One region of the Paenarthrobacter sp. NPDC092416 genome, then DNA from elsewhere that is predicted to be linked to it. Evidence: predicted binding sites of a transcription regulator. Region 1 holds the regulator's gene; each other region holds the start of a gene.
The links. Region 1 encodes HrcA, which represses chaperone genes, less so after heat shock. Its sites were predicted from a motif close to TTNGCACTCGNNNNNNNCGAGTGCNAA; they were not measured.

Region 1 (7,139 bases):
TGGAGGCGATCCCGAGGACGTCTTGCGCGTCTCGGGTAAGACCGGTGCTGGCGTCGAAGCGCTGCTGGACAAGATCGTCCGCGACCTGCCGGCTCCAGTGGGCGATGCCAATGCACCGGCACGCGCCATGATCTTCGACTCCGTCTATGACACGTACCGCGGCGTGGTCACGTACGTTCGCGTCGTGGACGGCATGCTGCACCCGCGCGAGCGGATCCAGATGATGTCCACCCGCGCAACTCACGAACTCCTGGAAATCGGCGTCAGCTCTCCGGAGCCCACACCTTCCAAGGGCTTGGGAGTGGGCGAGGTCGGCTACCTGATCACCGGTGTGAAGGACGTCCGCCAGTCCAAGGTTGGCGACACGGTCACCAACCTGGCCAAGCCGGCGTCGGAATCGTTGAGCGGCTACGCAGACGCCAAGCCGATGGTCTTCTCCGGTCTGTATCCGCTGGACGGCACGGACTATCCCGTGCTCCGCGATGCACTGGAGAAGCTGATGCTTAACGATGCCGCTTTGGTCTACGAGCCCGAGACGTCCGCAGCGCTGGGATTCGGGTTCCGCGTTGGCTTCCTGGGTTTGCTGCACCTCGAAATCACCCGTGAGCGCCTGGAACGCGAATACAACCTGGACCTCATCTCCACAGCCCCCAACGTGGAGTACGAGGTAACGCTGGAAGACAAGCGCGTGGTCCACGTGACCAACCCGAGCGAGTACCCCACTGGCAAGATCTCCGAGGTTCGCGAGCCTATGGTGTCCGCCACCATCCTGGCACCGAACGAGTTCGTAGGCGCCATCATGGAGCTTTGCCAGAGCCGCCGCGGTGTCATGGGTGGCATGGACTACCTCTCCGAGGACCGGGTGGAAATCAGGTACCGCCTGCCCCTGGCCGAGATTGTGTTCGACTTCTTCGACATCCTCAAATCCAAGACGCGCGGTTATGGCTCACTGGACTGGAAGGCGGACGGCGAACAGGTTGCCGATCTGGTCAAGGTGGACATCATGCTCCAGGGCGAGCAAGTGGATGCCTTCAGTGCCATCACCCACCGCGACAAGGCCTACGCCTACGGTGTCATGATGACCGGAAAGCTCCGCGAATTGATCCCGCGCCAGCAGTTCGAAGTGCCGATCCAGGCTGCGATCGGTTCCCGCATCATCGCCCGTGAAAGCATCCGGGCTATCCGCAAGGACGTCCTGGCCAAGTGCTACGGCGGTGACATCACCCGTAAGCGCAAGCTGCTCGAAAAGCAGAAGGAAGGTAAGAAGCGCATGAAGATGGTGGGCCGCGTCGAGGTTCCCCAGGAAGCGTTTATTGCCGCACTGACCACTGACGAGTCCAAGGACAAGGCCAAGAAGTAGTGGTATCTCTTTCGGAACGGACGCTGGGCGGTATGAATGCCTAGCGTCCTTCCTCTTGGTGACCCGGCACCGGCCGACGGCGTGCTGCCCCCGCAGGCGCTTGCCGGCGTCGAACAGCGCAAGTTCGGGCTCTACGTGCACATCCCCTTCTGCGCCGTGCGCTGCGGGTACTGCGACTTCAACACCTATACCGCCAAAGAGCTCGGCGGCGGTGCGTCCCAGGATGCCTACGCCGCTACCGCTGTGGCGGAAGTGGACTTTGCGGCTGCGGCACTGGACGCTTCCAACGTGCCTCGGAGGCCACTGAGTACAGTCTTCTTTGGCGGTGGCACGCCTACGTTGCTGCCTGCCGAAGATCTTGTCCGGATACTGCATGCCGCAGTGGGGCATTGGGGATTGGAACCAGGCGCTGAGGTCACCACCGAGGCAAACCCTGACTCCGTCACGCGTGAATCCTTGCAGCTGCTGGCCGACGCCGGATTTACGCGGGTGTCCTTCGGAATGCAGTCGGCCGTGCCGCATGTTCTCAAAGTGTTGGATCGCACCCACACCCCCAGCCGTGTGCCCCAAGTAGTGAAGTGGGCGCGGGAGGCGGGACTCGCCGTCAGCCTGGACCTCATCTACGGTACGCCGGGGGAGTCCATGGACGATTGGCAAGTATCCCTCGAGACCGCTTTGTCGTATGAGCCCGACCACATCAGCGCGTACGCCCTGATCGTGGAAGAGGGCACCAAACTGGCCGCGCAGATCAGGCGGGGAGAAGTCCCCGGAATTGACGACGACGACCACGCGGCCAAGTACGAGCTCGCCGACCAGCTGATTTCAGCCGCCGGTCTGGAATGGTACGAGGTCAGCAACTGGTCCAGGACCCCCCAGCAAGCGTGCAGGCACAACCTGGCTTATTGGCGGGGAGACGACTGGTGGGGTATCGGTCCTGGCGCCCATTCGCACGTTGGCGGTGTCCGATGGTGGAACGTCAAGCACCCCACAGCCTACGCATCACGGTTGGCTTCAGGGACATCGCCGGCCGCTGGCCGGGAAACGCTCGACGCCGATACCCGGGAAGTGGAGCGCATCATGCTTGAGGCGCGGCTTGGGACGGGACTGTCAGTGGATGCCTTGGATAAGGTTGGCCGGCACGCCATGGCTGGACTCATCGCGGACCAGCTGGTGGACCCGGCAGCCGCCTTCAAGGGACGCTTGGTTCTCACCTTGAAGGGCCGGCTGCTCGCGGACGCTGTGGTCAGAAGGATCCTGCCGGACTGAGGCTATGGCCGGTGGGGGCTACTTGATCCAGCGAAGGTTGACCCGGTACCTGTGCGGCTGGCCATGGTTTACCCGAATTCCCGCGGAGACCGAGAAGCACGTCAGTGCAACCCAGATAGCCGTAGCGATTACCGCGAAGATGTTGCCGACAACTGGAACCATCACCAAAAGGTTGGCCACTACGGCGGCGATGGTGGGCGGCAAGGTGAAGTTGAGTGCTTCCTTGGATTCCTGAGCTGTGAACGGCCCGCGGTCGCGGAAGATCAAATAGATCAGGAGCGATGGAAGGCAGCCCAAAATGCCGCCGAAATGGGCGAGTGTGGCCCATTGGCGGTCCTCGCTGGCGGTGAGTGGGAGTGCGTTGGCAGGCGCGCCATGGTACTGGGGCTGGCCTGCGGCGCTGCCCGGTTCTTCAGGAGCGTTCTCTGCCACGGTGTCTTCCCTTTGCTGTAAAGATGCTGCGGTGTTGCTGTCCCAGAATACTGGGTCAAGGCCGCTTCCGGAGACCAACGCCCCGCTGTGGCGCGAAGGATCCGCGTAGGGGGTTTCAGGGGACGGTGAGAAAGTCGATGACTTCTTCCACTCTGCCAAGCAGCGATGCTTCCAGATCTGAGTAGCTGCGAACTGCACCGAGCAGTTTTTGCCAGCCAAGGCCTACGTCCTCGGCAGTTTGGTGCGGCCATCCGAAGGCCTTGAGGATTCCGGTTTTCCAATCCATCCCGCGCGGTATCTCGGGCCACTCTTCGATGCCCAGGACCTTGGGCCTGATGGCTTGCCAGACGTCAATGTAAGGGTGTCCCACGATCAGGACGTTTCCGGAAGCTCCCGGCACGGTCATGGCGTCAGCTGCAATCCGGGATTCCTTGGACCCTTGAACCAAGTGATCCACCAGAATTCCCAGACGACGGTCCGGTCCGGGCGAGAACTCGGTGATCGCGGCCTTGAGGTCATCCACGCCGTGCAGTGGTTCGACGACAATGCCCTCCACCCGGAGGTCATCACCCCAAACTTTCTCGACGAGTTCGGCGTCGTGCTTGCCTTCTACCCAGATCCGACTCGCCTTGGCCACCTGGGCGCGCTGGCCCTGAAGGCGGACAGAGCCTGAAGCGGTGCGACCGGCTTGAACCGGGGAAGTTGCGGGTCTGGGCGCCGGGGGCATCAGCCGGATGGCCTGCCCCTCCAGAAGGAAGCCAAAGCCGAGCTGGAATGACTTGATCTTTCCCCGCCGGTCCTCCAAGGCAACGATGTGCATGCCGCCGGACTTCTCGACACGGACCACTTCGCCCACCCAACCGGACTGGACGTCCTCCAGGACCATGCCTCGTTGGACAGGAACCTCCGGGAGTTGGCGTTTGGCAGGAGCCGTCAGATCCTGGGGTCCCCAATTGTCGAAAGCCAAGGACTTCACACCATTTCGCACTAGGAATTCCCGCCGGAACGCAGACGCGTCCGGCCCCGCCGGAGAACTCTCCCGCGGGCGGTTTCAATGCTAACAACGGTCTGGCTCATACTAGACTTGTTAGCACTTGGGCATGTTGAGTGCTAAGTGAAGTCTTTGGAAGCAGGTCCATCAGTGCACAGCCATTGGGATCGGGCAGTCGTCAGGAGGTGTTGCCATGAGTGAGCCACGCAAGCTCGAAGTGCTGCGCGCCATCGTTGAGGACTACGTCCACTCACGTGAGCCAGTAGGCTCCAAAGCCCTTGTGGAGCGTCACCATCTGGGCGTGTCGAGCGCCACCATCAGGAACGACATGGCTGTCCTCGAGGAAGAGGGCCTGATTGCCGCTCCGCATACCAGTGCCGGCCGGATTCCCACGGACAAGGGCTACCGACTGTTCGTGGACCGTATTTCGCAGGTCAAGCCATTGTCGGCCGCGGAACGCCGGGCCATCCACTCCCTCCTCGAAGGACCTGATGATGTTGACGACATCCTGGAGCGAACCGTCAGGCTCTTGTCGCAGCTGACCAACCAGGTCGCCGTCGTGCAGTACCCACACTCCAACCGCGCCCTGGTACGGCACGTTGAATTCGTCCTGCTGGCCCCCAAGCAGGTGCTGGTTGTACTGATCGCTGACACGGGCAACGTTGAGCAGAAAGTCCTCGACGCCGGCACTGACGTCAGCAACGAGGCCCTCATGCTGTTGCGGGCCCGGTTCCTGGGCAGCATCGCGGGGACACAGTTGGCTCTGCTGCCCCAGGTGTTGCCATCGGTGGTAGCACTCTGCCCGCCGGAGCTCCGCGGCTTGGCGCAGACCCTGGCGCATGGTCTGCAGGCCCTCTGTGACAGCAGCCGCGAGGAACGGATCCTCATGGCCGGAACAGCCAACCTGGCTCGCTCCAATGTGGACTTCCCACTGAGCATCGGTCCGGTACTCGAGGCACTTGAGGAACAAGTTGTCATGCTTCGTTTGTTGTCCGATATGGGTGACGATCCGCGCGGCGTGACGGTCAGTATTGGCCGCGAGAATCCCTACGACGGATTAGCCGAAGCGTCCGTGGTGGCAACCGGCTACGGCTCGGGAGCCAAAGTAGGCATTCTTGGCCCTACCCGCATGGATTACCCCACCACCATGGCCGCCGTGCGCGCCGTGGCCCGCTACCTTTCACGAATTCTCGGCGGCTGAACAGTCACCCCGAGGAAACAACCGCAGTACAACCAGGAAGAGATACCGACTTTGAGCAGCCACTATGACGTTTTGGGAGTCTCACCGGAAGCCACCGGCGAAGAGATCAAAAAGGCGTACCGCAAGCTGGCGCGGAAACTTCACCCGGATGTTAACCCCGGCGAAGACGTCGCGGAGCAGTTCAAGGCCGTGACGCACGCCTACGAAGTGCTGTCCGACCCCCAGAAGCGTCGCGTGTACGACGCCACGGGTAACGAGAACGGCACGGACAACGGCTTCGGTGGCGGCTACTCGGGCCAGGGCTTTGCCTTCCAGGACATCTTCGATACCTTCTTCGGCGGAGGCGGCGGCCATGCAGGTCCGGCATCCCGGGTGCGCCGAGGCCAGGACGCCCTTATCAGCGTACGGATCGACCTCAAGGATGCCGTGTTCGGCGTCAACAAGAAGCTTGAAGTGGACACGGCGGTCATCTGCCCCAGCTGTGACGGCAGCTGCTGCCGCCCGGGCACGCACCCGGAACGCTGTGATATTTGTGGCGGCAGCGGACAGGTCCAGAGGGCGGTCCGCTCCATTCTTGGCCAGGTCATGACCACGGCACCCTGTGGCTCCTGCGAAGGCTTCGGTACCGTCATCAAGGACCCTTGCAACGAATGCAGCGGCCAGGGCCGTATCCGTAGCCGCCGCTCCCTGACTATCAAGGTCCCTGCCGGCGTTGCAACCGGGACGCGCATCCAGCTGTCAGGTCAAGGCGAAGCAGGTCCTGCCGGCGGTCCTGCCGGTGACCTCTACGTTGAGATTCGGGTCAACAACGATTCGATGTACATGCGCGAGGGCGACGACCTCCACGCCACACTGAGTGTTCCCATGACTGCCGCAGCGCTTGGTACCGAGCTGAAGCTTGAGACGTTCGACGGGCCACAGGAGATCGACGTGAAGGCCGGCACGCAGTCAGGTGAAATTATTACCCTGCGCGGGCTGGGCGTGAACCATCTCCGTGGCTACGGTCGAGGCGATCTCAAGGTCCACCTCCATGTTGAAACGCCCAGCAAGCTGGATCCGGCCCAGGAAGAGTTGTTGCAGCAACTCGCCAAGCTGCGCGGGGAGCAGTTCACGGAAGGCAAGCTCGTGGCCAGTGGCGGAATGTTCGCCAAGCTCCGGGACAAGCTCGGTAACCTGTAGCGGTGAGCAACCCAGTATTCTTTACGCCGGCCGGGAGCCTGGACGGCGTTGTGGCCGGCTCGGTCTTCGTCCTCGACGGCCCTGAAGCCAGGCACGCTGTTACGGTGAAACGGCTTTCGGTCGGTGAGTCCGTTGACATCGCCGACGGTGCGGGCACCCGGCTGACGGGCACTGTGTCCGAGGCAGGCGCAGGAGCCCTGTCGGTAACTGCATCCGAGGTGGTCTTCGAAGATCAGCCGGCTGTCCGCTTGGTGTTGGTCCAGGCGCTGGCCAAAGGCGACAGGGACGAACTCGCCATCGAAACAGCCACGGAACTGGGAATTGATGCCGTCGTTCCATGGCAGTCCGAGCGCTCGATTGTTCGCTGGAAGGCTGACCGCGCGGCCAAGGCGCACGCCAAGTGGCAGTCCGTGGTAGCAGCGGCAGCCAAGCAGGCGCGCAGGGCTTGGGTTCCGGAGGTTCGGCCGATGGTGGATTCCGCCGGGTTGGCCAAGGCTGTAGAAGGCGCGGATCTGGCGATCATCCTTCATGAGGATGCCAAGAATCCTTTGCGCGCCGTACTGCAGCAACAGATCCTGGACGCCAGCGGCAGCGCCCGTGAGGTCCTTCTGATCGTCGGACCCGAGGGTGGAATCTCGCCACGCGAGGTGACCCGTTTCAGCGATGCTGGGGCCGTGACAGCACTGTTGGGGCACCATGTGTTGCGGTCG
Region 2 (7,139 bases), on a different contig from region 1:
TGCAGCTTTCCAGGAAGCAGTGGTGGACGTCATCAGTTCCAAGGCCGTCCTGGCCTGCAAGGAGAACGGGATCAAGGATGTGCTTCTAGGAGGCGGCGTTGCTGCCAACTCGAGGCTCCGCGAACTGACCGGTCAGCGCTGCACGTCTGCCGGCATTCGTTTGCACGTTCCCCCGCTGGACCTCTGCACGGACAACGGTGCCATGGTGGCAGCCCTCGGCTCGCAACTGATCATGGCCGGAATCGGGCCCAGCGGAGTGTCCTTCGCGCCGGATTCATCCATGCCGGTCACCACGGTTTCGGTCCCGGCTTAAGCCGCGACGGACCCTGGCAGATTAGGCTTCGGGGCCCTTGCGCATTTGCTGCACGAGGTCCATCACCACGGCCTGCAAATCGCCGTTGTGCTCCGCTGCGACGCGACGTTGGCGCTGGTAGCTGGCTCCGCGCTCAATGATCTTGAGGACGTCGGCGAGCTCTTTCGAGCAGCCCAGCTTGGCTGCCACGGGTTCCAAACGGGTGATCGTCCCGGCGAGGTGTTCGGTGACGAGCTGTTCGTTGCCTTCTGCATCCAGGATGATGATGGCTTCCATGCCGTAGCGAGCCGCCCGCCACTTGTTTTCCTGGACATGCCATGGCGGCATGGTGGGGATGGTGCCTCCGGCGTCGAGGATGGAGGAGAACTCATCCACCAAGCACTGGGTCAGCGCAGCTATGGCGCCAACTTCCTCAAGCGTGGCCAGGCCATCGCAGATGCGCATCTCAATGGTGCCCAGGGCGGCAACCGGCCGGATGTCCCAACGGATTTCCGAGACGGCGTCGATTACTCCAGTGGTAAACATGTCCTGGACGTAGGACTCGTACCCTTCCCAGGTTTCGAACTGAAAGGGGAGTCCCGCCGTCGGGAGTTGCTGGAACATGAGCGCGCGCTGGGACGCGTAGCCGGTTTCCTCGCCTGCCCAGAACGGGCTGGAGGCTGACAACGCCTGGAAGTGCGGGAAGTAATTGACGAGTCCGTCCAGAATGGGCAGGACCTTGTCCCGGCGGTCGATGCCCACGTGGACGTGCACGCCATAGATCACCATCTGGCGGCCCCACCATTGGGTGCGCTCGATCAGCTTGGCGTATCGCTCCTTGTCGGTGACCGGCTGCAGCAGGGGAGGGCTGAACGGGTGGCTGCCGGCGCAGAAGACCTCCACGCCCATGCCGTCGGTGACTTCACGAACGGCTGCGAGGGACCGGCTCAGGTCTTCTTTGGCGTCGTTGACCGTCTCACAGATTCCGGTAACGAGCTCAACGGTGTTGAGGAGGAGTTCGCGCTTGATGTGCGGGTGTTCGTCGTCCTCGTTGAGGTCGGGGTGGTTCGCCGCGACGCCCTTCAGGACATCGTTCGCGACGGAGACCAGTTCCCCTGTCCGTGCATTGACGAGCGCCAACTCCCATTCCACACCCAGTGTCGATTGCCTGGATGGCGCAAACTCAATCTGCACGTAGTCCCCTCATTTTGTTGTTGGCCGGACAGGATGCCCCGCTGCGGGGCCGTCAGCGGACGGCTCAAGTCTAATGCAGCCCCAGCCAACAGTGATTGCGCGGCCATTGAGATCCGCCAAGTTCCTTCAGTTGCTAATGAGAATGATTTGCAACTAAACTTTGGGAATGCACCTTTCCGTCATCAGCTCTTTGGACAGTCAATGTCGCGAAGCCGCCACTTCCAGGCTTGGGCGAACCCATAACAATTCCGTAGTGGTCCTTCATGACCTACTGGATGGTTCCCTGGTTTTGCGCCGGGTCTACCGGGACGGCCAGCTCTTCGAGCGGGAAACTACCGTGCTTGAGCACGGTTGCCTCAGCTGTACGGTTCGACTGGACGTCGTACCGACGGCGGAACGACTCGCCGCATGCGGGTTCGACCACATCGTCCTGGGCCTGCCGCCAGGCGTAGCTGCCGGTATGGCCGTCGCGGAACTTCGTCGCGGGCTCAGCCGGCCCGCGGTGATCGACAACGCGGTGCTGGCCTTGGACCCCGTGGATCTTGATGACCACATCTGGGATCGCCACACGTTGTTCGAATCCGGGTTCACGTCCATGCCCCAGGATGACCGCACCAGCGGCGAGTTCCTGATCGGCGAATTTGGGCACGTGGATACCGTGATGCTTCACCCGGGCCTGGGTGCCGAACTGTCCGGGGATCCCCGCGCTGGATCTGAAGTGTGGCAACAGGGTGTCCAGCTCTTGGGGCAGTTGGCTCCGCATGCCGCCGCCATTGGGGCCGAGGGCGGATTCCGTTCCGGCTGTTTCGACGGCGCCGAAGCGGCGGCCCGTACGCGGCCCGGCGTCGTCCGGGTGCCGCTGGATGACGCGCCAGGATCGTTTCGCACCGTGCTGCACAAGGCCGGCCGGCCGCTGCATCCGGGCCGATTCCGTGAAGCGCTTCCGAGGCTCGCCGCCGGATCGCATTGGCTTCGCGGGCGGCTGTGGATCGCTTCGGCAGCGAAGACCCGCATTGCTGTCCAAGGAATCGGTCCGCGCGTCTGGCTGGAAAGTACCGGAACGTGGCTGGCCGACGCCGGCGCCTCGGGTATCCGAGACGAGGCAGGGGTCGACGTCGACGCCGCCCTGGACTGGCACCCCACCTTCGGTGACCGCGGAACGGTACTGGCTGTCACTGGGCGGGCGGAAGATGTTGACGCCGATGAAATCAGGGAACTCCTGGACGGATGCCAGTTGAGCGAAGCCGAAATGGAGCTGGACTTTGACGCCTGGGACGATCCCCTGCAGCTCAGTGACGCCTTGTAGACCCGCCCCAACCACACCAAAAAACAAAGGAGAACACCATGAAAGTCCGGAACTCGCTGCGTGCCCTGAAGAAGATCCCTGGAGCGCAGATTGTCCGCCGACGCGGCCGCACGTTCGTCATCAACAAAAACAACCCGCGCATGAAGGCCCGCCAGGGCTGATCAGGTGGGCGTCGGGCCCGACCGTTCGGGCGCGGCGCCCATCCAATCCGCAGAGTGTGCAAATAAATATGACTTGTTAAGGTGAGCCTGCCCACGTCCGTTGTTTAATAGGGGCATGCCCATCTTGAACAAAGACATGTCCCTGTGCATTTCGCTCGCGGCCCGCCCAAGCAACATTGGCACGCGGTTCCACAACTACCTCTACGATTTGCTCGAGCTGAACTTTGTCTACAAGGCTTTCGCGCCGGCGGACATCACGCTGGCCATCGCGGGCATCCGCGGACTGCCGATCCGCGGGGCGGCGGTGTCGATGCCCTATAAGGAAGCGGTGATTCCGTTGGTGGATGTCATGGATCCCTCGGCCAAGGCCATCGATTCGGTCAACACCATCGTCAACGACGACGGCGTGCTGACCGCCTACAACACGGACTACATCGCGATTGCCCGGTTGCTCAAGGATCACCAGGTTCCCAGCAGCCACTCGGTGCTGCTGCGCGGCGCCGGCGGCATGGCGAAGGCGGTCGCTGCGGCGCTCCGGGACGCCGGGTTCACGGCGGTCACCATCGTGGCCCGAAATGAAACAGCGGGCCGCGCCCTCGCCGATCTGTATGGCTTCAACTGGCAGGACGACGTCAACGGCTCGACCGCGGACCTCATCATCAACGTCACGCCGCTGGGTATGGCTGGTGCGGATGAAACTGCGCAGTCATACGACGATGCCACCATCGCCGCAGCCAAGGTGGTCTTCGACGTCGTAGCCCTGCCCTCAGAGACGCCGCTCATCACCGCTGCCCGCGCGGCCGGGAAACCGGTTATCACCGGCGCAGAGGTCATTGCCATCCAGGCCGAAGAGCAGTTCGTGCTCTACACAGGCGTCCGTCCGTCCGCTGAGCAGGTCCGCGAAGCTTCGGAATTCTCCCGGCGCTAGGTCGCCGTTACCGGCTCCACAACAATGGCCACTCTTTCCTCGCCGATCCTGGTGAGGACAAGGGTGGCTGTTTTTGCCCCCTTTGACTTGGCTGACTTGCCCGACTTCCCGCCCGGGAGGAGTTGCTTGCGCAGTTCCTCTGGGGTGACCGCCGTCCCGCGCTTCTTGATGTCCAGCACGCCCACACCGTTGGCCTTGACCCACGCCTTGAGCGCCTTCACGTTGTACGGCATGACCTCGAGCACCTTGTAGGCACGGGCAAACGGACTGTCATGCAGCTCAGGCGCGCAGATGTAGGCGATATGTTCATCCACCAAGTGCCCGCCCAGCCGCTCAGCGATGTCGGCTACCAGTCCCGCACGGATCACCGCACCGTCAGGTTCGTAGAGGAAGCCTTCAACGGGCCCGACGGCGGCAACCGGTCCGCCGTCGAAGTCGTCACCGCTGGTGATCTCGGCTGCGCCCTGCGCGCCGATGACGAGCGCGGCACGCCGCACGCCCGGGCGGGCCACCGCGTTGAACCACAGCGTCACTTCGGTGACGTCGCCGCCCACGGAGACCCACTGGGCTTCGCAATGTGCGGGAACGGAATCATGGGGCATGCCCGGACCCATCTTGACCCCGATGGCACGGCCCGATCTCGCTAGATTTTCCACGAACGAAAGCGGGGGAGAGAAGTCTTCCGGATCCCAGATCCGCTTGGTTCCCGAGGTGGACGTGGTGCGACGCGCCGGATCCAGCCAGACGCCGTCGATCCCGTCCAAAGGCACGGCGGTGGCATCGGAGTGCACCACGGTGGCATGCGGGAACGGCATCAGGTTGATGGTGGCGCAGGCCGCCGTCGTTTCGTCCAGTTCCACGGCCGTGACGTTGATGTCCATGGAAGCCAGCGCCATCGAGTCTGCGCCAAGACCGCATCCGAGGTCGGCCACATGCGCCGTGCCGGCCTTGACGAAGCGCTCAGCGTGCCGCGCGGCAACGTTCAAGCGCGTTGCCTGTTCCAGGCCCGCCTGGGTGAACAGCATCTGGCGGGCAAATTCACCAAACTTAGCCTCCGCGCGCGTCCGCAAGCGGGACTGCGTCAGTACGGCGGCGACCAGCTCGGGGGAGTGGCCGGCCTTGCGGAGCTCCGCGTTGGTGCTGAAGGCGTCGGCCTCTCGATACGGGCCCAACGAGGCAAGAAGTTCCCATCCTTCAGTGGTCAGCAAGGGGGCAATCTGTTCCTGCGGTGCTTGAGCCATGAGATCAAGCCTACTGGCGTGCGTCGCAGGGAGGTGACCGGCGAATCAGCCCTATAGGGTTGTTTTTATGGAAGACAACGCAACTCCGCAGCCCTCCGAATCCAACAACTCCAACGGGAATGATCCCGATCCCGTCCGGGCGGCAGAGCGTGGTTCCCGCCGGTCTCCGGTTGCATACGCCCGGCCCGCATTGATTGCAGGCGCAGCGATCGCCGTTGTGTGCATTGCGTTGCTCATCATCATCTTTGCCTTGGATTCCTTCAATGCCGCCGCGTACTCCGTCACCGGCAAAAGCGTGAATGACGCCACCGACGAAGCCCGCGATATCAGGGAGCTCTACACCGGCGCCCGCATCGGAGGAATTATTGCGTTGGTGGTCTCCGGCGTCGTTGCCATAGCGGCCGCCGTGGTGCTGTACCTGAAGCGTGGAACGGCTCCGGTGGACGAAGATGACGACGGCGAAGATTACGACCTGGACGATCTCACCGGCCGGTGATGGCGTTCACCCACGACGAAATGCTGGCACTCACCTTGACCGAGTGCTAACGCCTTACATAGAGTCTAGTTAGCACTCTCCCCCGGAGGGTGCTAATCACGCCAGGCGTCTTCCGGCACCGCGACGACGGTTGCACGCCCCGGCACCCTAGTTCTTAGTCCATGAATCAGCTCATGAAAAGGAGAGTCCGAGTGTCGGTCTCGATTAAGCCTCTTGAGGATCGTATTGTTGTTCGCCCGCTCGAAGCAGAGCAGACCACGGCTTCCGGCCTGGTCATTCCGGACTCCGCACAGGAGAAGCCGCAGGAAGGCGAAGTTGTTGCAATCGGCCCCGGCCGCTTCGATGACAACGGCAACCGCGTTCCGGTTGACGTAGCTGTTGGCGACGTCGTTATCTACTCCAAGTACGGTGGAACCGAAGTCAAGACCGGCGGCAACGAGTACCTCGTTCTGTCCGCCCGCGACGTTCTGGCGATCGTCGTAAAGTAACTTCCTGGAGCCCGCGCCGCAGACACCGTTGGATTTTTCTGACCGTCAGCGGTGCGGGTTTTCCGTCTTGAAAGGACACAACCATGGCAAAGCAGCTTGCTTTTAACGATGCTGCCCGCCGGTCTCTTGAGGCCGGTATCGACAAGCTCGCCAACACTGTCAAGGTGACGCTTGGTCCGCGCGGCCGCAACGTCGTGCTGGACAAGAAGTGGGGCGCTCCCACGATCACCAACGACGGCGTCACCATCGCCCGTGAAGTCGAGCTGGACGACCCCTACGAGAACCTTGGTGCCCAGTTGGCCAAGGAAGTCGCCACCAAGACCAACGATGTCGCAGGCGACGGCACCACCACGGCTACCGTGTTGGCACAGGCTCTGGTCAAGGAAGGCCTGCGCAACGTTGCTGCCGGCGCCGCTCCGGGCGAGATCAAGCGAGGTATCGAGGTTTCCGTTGAAGCCATCGCAGCCCGCCTCCTGGAGAACGCCCGCGAAGTCGAAGGCACGCAGGTTGCCAGCGTGGCAGCAATCTCCGCGCAGAGCGACGAGATTGGCGAACTGCTGGCTGAAGCGTTCGGCAAGGTTGGCAAGGATGGTGTCATCACCATCGAAGAGTCCTCTACCACCCAGACCGAACTGGTCCTCACCGAGGGCATGCAGTTCGACAAGGGCTACCTGTCCCCGTACTTCGTCACCGACGCAGAGCGCCAGGAAGCCGTCCTTGAGGACGCCCTCATCCTGATCAACCAGGGCAAGATCTCCTCGCTGCAGGATTTCCTGCCACTGCTGGAGAAGGCCCTGCAGGCCAACAAGCCGCTCTTCATCATTGCTGAAGACATCGAAGGCGAAGCCCTGTCCACGCTGATCGTTAACCGCATCCGCGGCACGCTCAACGTTGTTGCCGTCAAGGCACCGGGCTTCGGCGACCGTCGCAAGGCCATGCTCCAGGACATCGCCACGCTCACCGGCGCCCAGGTTGTTTCCCCGGACCTCGGCCTGACCCTGGACACCGTTGGCCTCGAGGTACTCGGTACCGC
Region 3 (7,139 bases), on a different contig from region 1:
GGTTCTCGCGGACCTCAAACGGGAGGTCGAGGAGACCGGCAGCAAGAAGAAGGCCAACCGTGTCAAGGTAGTCCAGGATCTCGTGGACAGCTACGAACGCAGCCTCAAGGACATCGAGCGCTTCCCGGACTCTGTAGGTGTGGCCACCGTGGCTGCCATCCACTTTGCATGCTCTGGCGACGAACTCGTATGCGTCATCGGCGGCACGGTGCAGGACTACATCTACTTCAACGGCGCAACGTCGCTCTATTGGGGCATGTTGTTGCACGCCCTCAACAACGGCTACTCCCGCTACAACTTCTATGGAACATTCGGGATCCAGGGCCAGGACGAGACCGGCCATGGAGGTTACGAGTTCAAGAAGGGCTTCGGCGGTGAGGTGGTCCAGTTGATCGGCGATTTCGTTGCGCCCGTGAACCCCGTGGTATTCACGGCCTACCGCGTGGCCAGGAGGCTTGCAGGAGCCGCCCAGACGGTACTGGCAAAATTGCCGGAAGCACGAAAACTGCTGGGAAAGATCCGGAGTAAGAACTAATCAACAAAGCCAAGGGAGGAACACTGCGTGACTGACCGCCCAGAGGGCTCCGGCAGCAGGCCCCACACCGACGGCTTGCCCAAGACACAGCCGCTGCGACCCTCTCAAATCCGGCAAAACGCCAATGCTAAACGCATGCTGATGCGGTTGGTCCAAGGCGATAGCCCACCCACCGCGCCCATGAACATCGTGGACCGGCTCGCGGGAAGTCCGTACGCCAACCCGACCATCCAAGTGGTCGGCGTGGATGCCTCGGCACGAAAGACCATCGACTTCGCCCTTCACCTGGCCGAAGTCATGTTCCGTTACGGCGCGGGCGCCCTGGAGGTGGAGACCAGCATGATTGCAGTCACGGCGGCGCTGGGGCTGAAGAACGTTGAAGTGGACATCACCAACCAGTCGGTGGCCATCAATTACGCGCCGAAGGACCAGACCCCGATTACGCTGCTCCGCGTGGTGCGCTCCTGGACCAACAACTACGCCGGCCTGGCCCAAGTCCACCAGCTGGTGACCGACATCGTGGCCGGTGGAGTGGGGCGCGACGAAGCCGTCCGACGCCTCAACGACATCGTCCGCAGCGCCAAACCCTTCCCTCGCTGGATGGTCACTGTGGCGTTCGGCGTGTTTGCGGCCGTGTTCGTGGGGGTCCTGGGCGGTGGTCCCGGCGCTTCGGCACTGGCTTTCGGCTCCAACCTGCTCATAAGCCTGGTGGCCCGGCAACTCAGCCGTTGGCGCACACCGGACTTCTTTATCACCATGGCATGCTCCTTCCTGGTCACCTTCATCGCGCTGATGCTGCGTTGGGCAGGAGCGGACATCGCGCCGTCCATTGTGGTGGCAGGTGGAATCCTGCTGTTGTTGCCAACCGGTAGGCTTGTCTCCTCCGTGCAGGATGCCATCAACGGCTTCCCGGTCACGGCCGCCGGGCGGTTCCTCTCCACGCTGCTTACCTTCGGCGCGATCGTTGCAGGCATCGCCGTCGCTGTGGTGGTGGGGACCCTGATCGGCAGCGAAGTCCTGGACGTCACCAAAACATTCCCCGATGCGTATCCTTTGTGGGGCCAGGCCATCCTGATCGCCGTCGCGGTGGTAGCCATCGGCGTCACCGAGCAGACCCAGATGCGGCTATTGCTCCCGACGGCGGCAGTCGGCTTGGTGGGCTTCTTCGTCTTGTGGGGCGCTACCACGGCCGGGTTCGGGGACCGCTTGTCGCCCGCCGTCTCAGCGGTGGTCATCGGCCTGCTCGGGCGGGTAGTGGCCTTGAAACTCGGTGCTCCCCAGCTGGTGGTGGCCGTTCCGGCAGCATTGATCCTGTTGCCCGGTCTCACTATATTCCGTTCGATGTATGTATTGACCGTCGAAGAAGCCGACATCCTGTTGGGTGCCGGTGGCATGCTGAATGCCGCGGCGATCGTCATGGGAGTGGCCGCAGGCATTGTGCTCGGCGACAACCTGGCACGGCCGCTGACCAAGGGCCTGTCCAGCAACGAGCGCCGCCGGGTCAGGCGCCGCTAGAAACCCACGACGGCCGCTGGAAACCGGCACAACGGCCGCTGGAAACGGGAACAAAAAAGGGGCGCAGCAATAGCGGCGCCCCTTTTGCTGACTGGCAGCCAGGTCAAGCCAGCGGCTAGATCTGCCCCACGGGGAGTTTCTTCTCTGCCTGGAATACTTCCTCCACGCGACCCTGGGCCCAGTAGCCGGACAGCGAAACCTGTGAGCGTTCCAGCCCGCGCTGGGCGAAGAAGATCTCGCGGAGGCCCTTCATATAGCCGCGCTCACCGTGGGCAAAGACGTCCACGCGTCCAGGCAACCATTCGGCGGCACGAAGGGCGTCCAACAGGATTTCGCTGGAACCGGCGGGTACTCCGTTGCGCTGCAGCCAGTGAAGCTCGACGCCGACGGGCGCGGAAATGGGCTGGATGTCAGCCTCGGTATCGACCTCGAGGAAAGCCAGGCCGCGAGCGTCAGGGGAGAGCGCTTCGATGCACGCAGCAATGGCCGGTAGGGCGGCGTCGTCGCCGGCAAAGAGGTGCCAGTCGGCGTCGGGTGCCGGGTTGTACGCGCCGCCCGGGCCGGTGAAAATCAAGGAGTCGCCGGGTTCCGCTGCAGCTGCCCAGGGACCGGCGAGGCCCTCATCGCCATGTACTACGAAGTCGATGGCAAGTTCCTGCGCCTCAAGGTTCACCCAGCGGATGGTGTAGGTCCGGGTGTGGGGCCACTGGTCCCGCGGCATGGTTTCGCGGATCGCCCAAAGGTCCAAGGGCAATTGATAGTCGACGCCGGGCTGGGGGAACACGATCTTCACGTAGCGGTCCACGAATTCGTTGTTCGCGTAGTCGCTGAAGCCCGGGCCGCCGGCAACGATCCGCACCATGTGGGGCGAGAGCTGTTCCCTGCGGAGCACCGTCAGGTTGACCTGGGGCCGGGTGTTGCGGCTGGCGGACGAAGTCACGGGAAGGGCGGCAGTCATGTAGGCAAGCCTAAGCTAATTCCCTGCATGGTGGCTGGGTGTGAGTCGTAGATTACAAGACAGGCAATTCCCAATTGATCGCCTCGGAGCCCTGGGCAAGCAGTAGCTCGTTGGTCCGGCTGAACGGCTTGGAGCCAAAGAATCCGCGCGATGCGGAGAGCGGACTGGGGTGGGCCGACACGATCGCCGGTGACCCGTCCAGCAGCGGAATGACGGCTTCGGCGTCCTTGCCCCACAGAATCGCGACCAGCGGGCTCGGGTGCCCCGCGGCGTCCTTGCGGTTGGCGACGGCGATGACGGCCGCCGTCGTAATAGCTTCCCAGCCCTTACCCCGGTGCGAGCCTGCCGCTCCGGCCGCGACGCTCAGGACGCGGTTCAGCAGCAGGACCCCTTGGCCGGTCCATGCGCTGAGGTCGCCGTGGACGCGGGGCGGCAGGCCAAGGTCGTCATGGAGTTCGCGGTAGATATTGGCCAGGCTGCGTGGAATAGGCCGCGTTTGCCGTGACACGGCGAAGGAAAGTCCGACGGCGTGTCCCGGCGTTGGGTAGGGGTCTTGGCCCAGGATGAGCACTTTGACATCGGCCAGCGGCTCCTGGAACGCCCGGAGCAAGTTGCTGGCCGCGGGGAGGACGAGCGTGCCATTCGCCGACTGTGCGGAAACGAAGCCAAGGGCGTCGCGCAGTTGTCCCTCCACCGGACGCAGGGCGGCTGCCCAATCGGGGGCCATCAGCTGGTCCAAGGGTTGATGGAGCAGTTCCTCGAAGTCCGGACCTGGGGCGGCCGCCGGTTCAAGGTCAAAGAGTGCTTCCTCGCCAGTCACCCAGCTATTGTCTCCCGCGCGGCGACACGCCTGCGAATGACAGCGTTGTTATTCGCCCGTAACATGGGGGTAGGACATTTTCCCCCAGAGCCTCGAAGGAGTGTGCCGTGGCAGAACCCGCACCGGAACACCTGTCGCCGCAGGCCACCGGGTTGGCCTTCGAAGATCTTGCCGCCGAGACCCGCAGCGACTCGCCCTTGAGCGAGCGGGACCAGCAAATGCTGGCCCTGGAACGGCAGTGGTGGAAGTACGCCGGCGCCAAGGAACAGGCCATCCGTGAGCTGTTCGACCTGTCAGCAACACACTATTACCAGATCCTGAATGCGTTGATCGATACCGAAGACGCATTGGCTCACGATCCCATGCTCGTCAAGAGACTGCGTAGACTACGTACGTCGCGCCAGCGTGCGCGGACTGCGCGCCGCTTGGGGTCCGACGCGTAGAACGCCAGGCTGATCTCTCAGCAGCAACCAGCAAGGACAACGCTTCACCATGACCAAATTTGCCAGGGATGAATTCGACCGGGTCCCACAGAACACGTCCCGGCAGGGCGTTCACCGTGACGCCCAGGAAACTGCCCGCCCCACCTTGTGGCCGGTCCTTACAGTCGGCGCCGTGGCCTTGGTGCTCGGCCTGGTAGCGTTCCTGATCCTCCCCAGGCTTGGTCTGGTGGCACCTGGTGCGTCGTCGAGCGTTTCGACGCCCGCCCCCCAGCAGAGCGACTCCACGCCGTCGCCCGGTTCGTCGGAGAGCAGCGCCCCCATTGCATCTGGCGAACCAAGCCCGGGGACGTCGCCTTCCGGGGTTCCGTCCGAAACGCCGAGCTCGGCACCGGTGGACAAGACCACAGTCATTTCGGTGTACAACGGCACGGCGACTGCCGGCCTGGCCAGCCGCGTGGCGGGCCTCGTCCAGGGCGATGGCTGGCCGTTGGGCACCGTGGGCAACTGGGGCGGCTTGCCGCAGCAGACGTCCGTGATCTTCTACAACGGCCCCACCCAGAAGGCCAACGCCGATGCTCTGGGCAGTCTTCTGGGCATCAAGTCGATCGTGGAATCCCCGGAAATCCAGCAGCCCGTGGTGGTTGTTGTGGGACCCGGATATCAGTAACCTGCCCAACTCGGTTAAGCCTCAATAACAAAACCGCTGGCCCGCCCCCACACGGCAGCGCCAGCATGGTGACTGTGGTTACAGTTGATTGATTCCGGTACGGAGATCCCGGCAACCGGACTTGGCTACTTTGAAAGTGTGGGCATCATGGCTTTGGGAACCGTCAAATGGTTCAACGCCGAAAAAGGCTACGGCTTCATCACTGTGGATGACTCCGGCGACGACGTCTTTGTGCACTGGTCTGCAATCCAGATGGAAGGCTTCCGCGCCCTTGAGGAGGGCCAGCGCGTCGAGTTCGAACTGGGTGAAGGCCAGAAGGGCCCCCAGGCAGAAAGCGTCCGCGTAGCCTGAGCAGATCAGCTAAGCGCTGAACCGACCCTTTATTTGTCGCCCATCATGGCGCCTCTGCTTGCACTCTCCCCGGTCGAGTGCTAATTATTGATTTAGCACTCCTGCGCTCCGACTGCTAATTCCGTCACCGGCTTCGTCTGGTGTCGGACGGTATTTGGGGCTGGGAGGATCAAGAAACACCTTGGTGGGGTGAGGTCCGGAGCGCGGGGCATACAGAGGCCGCAAGCAAAGAACCGTCCGTCGCGGGCACCCCATCTGACAGGTTCCTTCTTAACGACTGTCCCGAAAGGACTACTGCCGTTATGGCCAAGATCATTGCATTTGATGAAGAGGCACGCCGCGGCCTCGAGCGGGGCCTGAACATCCTCGCCGACGCCGTCAAGGTCACCCTCGGCCCGCGTGGACGCAACGTCGTCCTCGAAAAGAAGTGGGGCGCCCCCACGATCACCAACGATGGCGTTTCCATCGCCAAGGAGATCGAGCTGGACGATCCTTTCGAAAAGATCGGTGCAGAACTGGTCAAGGAAGTTGCCAAGAAGACGGATGACGTCGCTGGCGACGGTACCACCACTGCAACCGTCCTCGCCCAGGCACTGGTGAAGGAAGGCCTGCGCAACGTAGCCGCCGGCGCCGACCCGCTGTCCCTCAAGCGCGGTATCGAGAAGGCTGTTGAAGCTGTTATCCGCGAACTGCTCGCTTCCGCCAAGGAAATCGAAACCAAGGAAGAGATCGCAGCTACGGCTTCCATCTCCGCCGGTGACCCGGAAATCGGCAACCTGATCGCCGAAGCCCTGGACAAGGTGGGCAAGGAAGGCGTCATCACGGTCGAGGAGTCCAACACCTTCGGCCTGGAGCTCGAACTTACCGAAGGCATGCGCTTCGACAAGGGTTACATCTCCGCTTACTTCGTCACCGACGCTGAGCGCCAGGAAACGGTCCTCGAAGACCCGTACATCCTGATCGTCAACTCCAAGATCTCCAACGTGAAGGAACTCGTCACGGTTCTGGAGAAGGTCATGCAGTCCAACAAGCCGCTGCTGATCATCGCCGAAGACATCGAGGGCGAGGCCTTGGCCACCCTCATCGTCAACAAGATCCGTGGCACCTTCAAGTCTGTTGCCGTCAAGGCTCCGGGCTTCGGTGACCGCCGCAAGGCACAGCTTGCCGACATCGCCATCCTCACCGGTGGCCAGGTCATCTCCGAAGAAGTTGGCCTCAAGCTCGAAAACGCTGGCCTGGAACTCCTCGGCACCGCCCGCAAGGTTGTTGTCACCAAGGACGAGACCACCATCGTTGAAGGTGCCGGCGACGCCGACCAGATCGCTGGCCGTGTTGCACAGATCCGTGCCGAGATCGAAAACTCCGATTCCGACTACGACCGCGAGAAGCTGCAGGAACGCCTGGCCAAGCTGGCCGGCGGAGTTGCAGTCATCAAGGCCGGTGCCGCAACCGAAGTTGAGCTGAAGGAACGCAAGCACCGCATTGAGGACGCTGTCCGCAACGCAAAGGCTGCCGTTGAAGAAGGCATCGTTGCTGGTGGTGGCGTTGCCCTCATCCAGGCCGGTGCCAAGGCATTCGCCAACCTGAACCTGCAGGGCGACGAAGCAACCGGCGCCAACATCGTCAAGGTTGCCATTGACGCTCCGCTGAAGCAGATCGCCTTCAACGCTGGCCTCGAGCCGGGCGTTGTTGTGGACAAGGTTCGTGGCCTGCCTTCGGGCCACGGCCTGAACGCTGCCACGGGTGTCTACGAAGACCTTCTGGCTGCTGGCGTCAACGACCCCGTAAAGGTCACCCGCTCGGCACTCCAGAATGCTGCTTCCATCGCTGGTCTGTTCCTGACCACCGAG

Region 2: a site for HrcA is predicted at 5,642-5,668, ahead of groES (co-chaperone GroES). Genes of this name have one in related genera too.
Region 3: a site for HrcA is predicted at 5,347-5,373, ahead of groL (chaperonin GroEL). Genes of this name have one in related genera too.

Annotation. Positions count from the first base shown of each region.
Region 1 covers NZ_JBIVQG010000007.1:195,566-202,704, forward strand. The annotation lists gene lepA (translation elongation factor 4) at 1-1,360, shown strand, start outside; gene hemW (radical SAM family heme chaperone HemW) at 1,397-2,626, shown strand; gene ACIQC5_RS14880 (DUF4870 domain-containing protein) at 2,645-3,058, opposite strand; gene ACIQC5_RS14885 (DUF3097 domain-containing protein) at 3,174-4,025, opposite strand; gene hrcA (heat-inducible transcriptional repressor HrcA) at 4,243-5,250, shown strand; gene dnaJ (molecular chaperone DnaJ) at 5,302-6,429, shown strand; gene ACIQC5_RS14900 (16S rRNA (uracil(1498)-N(3))-methyltransferase) at 6,432-7,139, shown strand, end outside.
Region 2 covers NZ_JBIVQG010000001.1:539,842-546,980, forward strand. The annotation lists gene ACIQC5_RS02390 (tRNA (adenosine(37)-N6)-threonylcarbamoyltransferase complex transferase subunit TsaD) at 1-313, shown strand, start outside; gene ACIQC5_RS02395 (glutamate--cysteine ligase) at 335-1,486, opposite strand; gene ACIQC5_RS02400 (GTP-binding protein) at 1,740-2,792, shown strand; gene ykgO (type B 50S ribosomal protein L36) at 2,831-2,953, shown strand; gene ACIQC5_RS02410 (shikimate 5-dehydrogenase) at 3,069-3,881, shown strand; gene ACIQC5_RS02415 (SAM-dependent methyltransferase) at 3,878-5,122, opposite strand; gene ACIQC5_RS02420 (hypothetical protein) at 5,190-5,618, shown strand; gene groES (co-chaperone GroES) at 5,810-6,106, shown strand; gene groL (chaperonin GroEL) at 6,190-7,139, shown strand, end outside.
Region 3 covers NZ_JBIVQG010000002.1:3,174-10,312, forward strand. The annotation lists gene ACIQC5_RS04270 (peptidoglycan bridge formation glycyltransferase FemA/FemB family protein) at 1-535, shown strand, start outside; gene ACIQC5_RS04275 (threonine/serine exporter ThrE family protein) at 563-2,050, shown strand; gene ACIQC5_RS04280 (siderophore-interacting protein) at 2,166-3,008, opposite strand; gene ACIQC5_RS04285 (uracil-DNA glycosylase) at 3,061-3,828, opposite strand; gene ACIQC5_RS04290 (DUF3263 domain-containing protein) at 3,936-4,271, shown strand; gene ACIQC5_RS04295 (LytR C-terminal domain-containing protein) at 4,321-4,938, shown strand; gene ACIQC5_RS04300 (cold-shock protein) at 5,086-5,289, shown strand; gene groL (chaperonin GroEL) at 5,592-7,139, shown strand, end outside.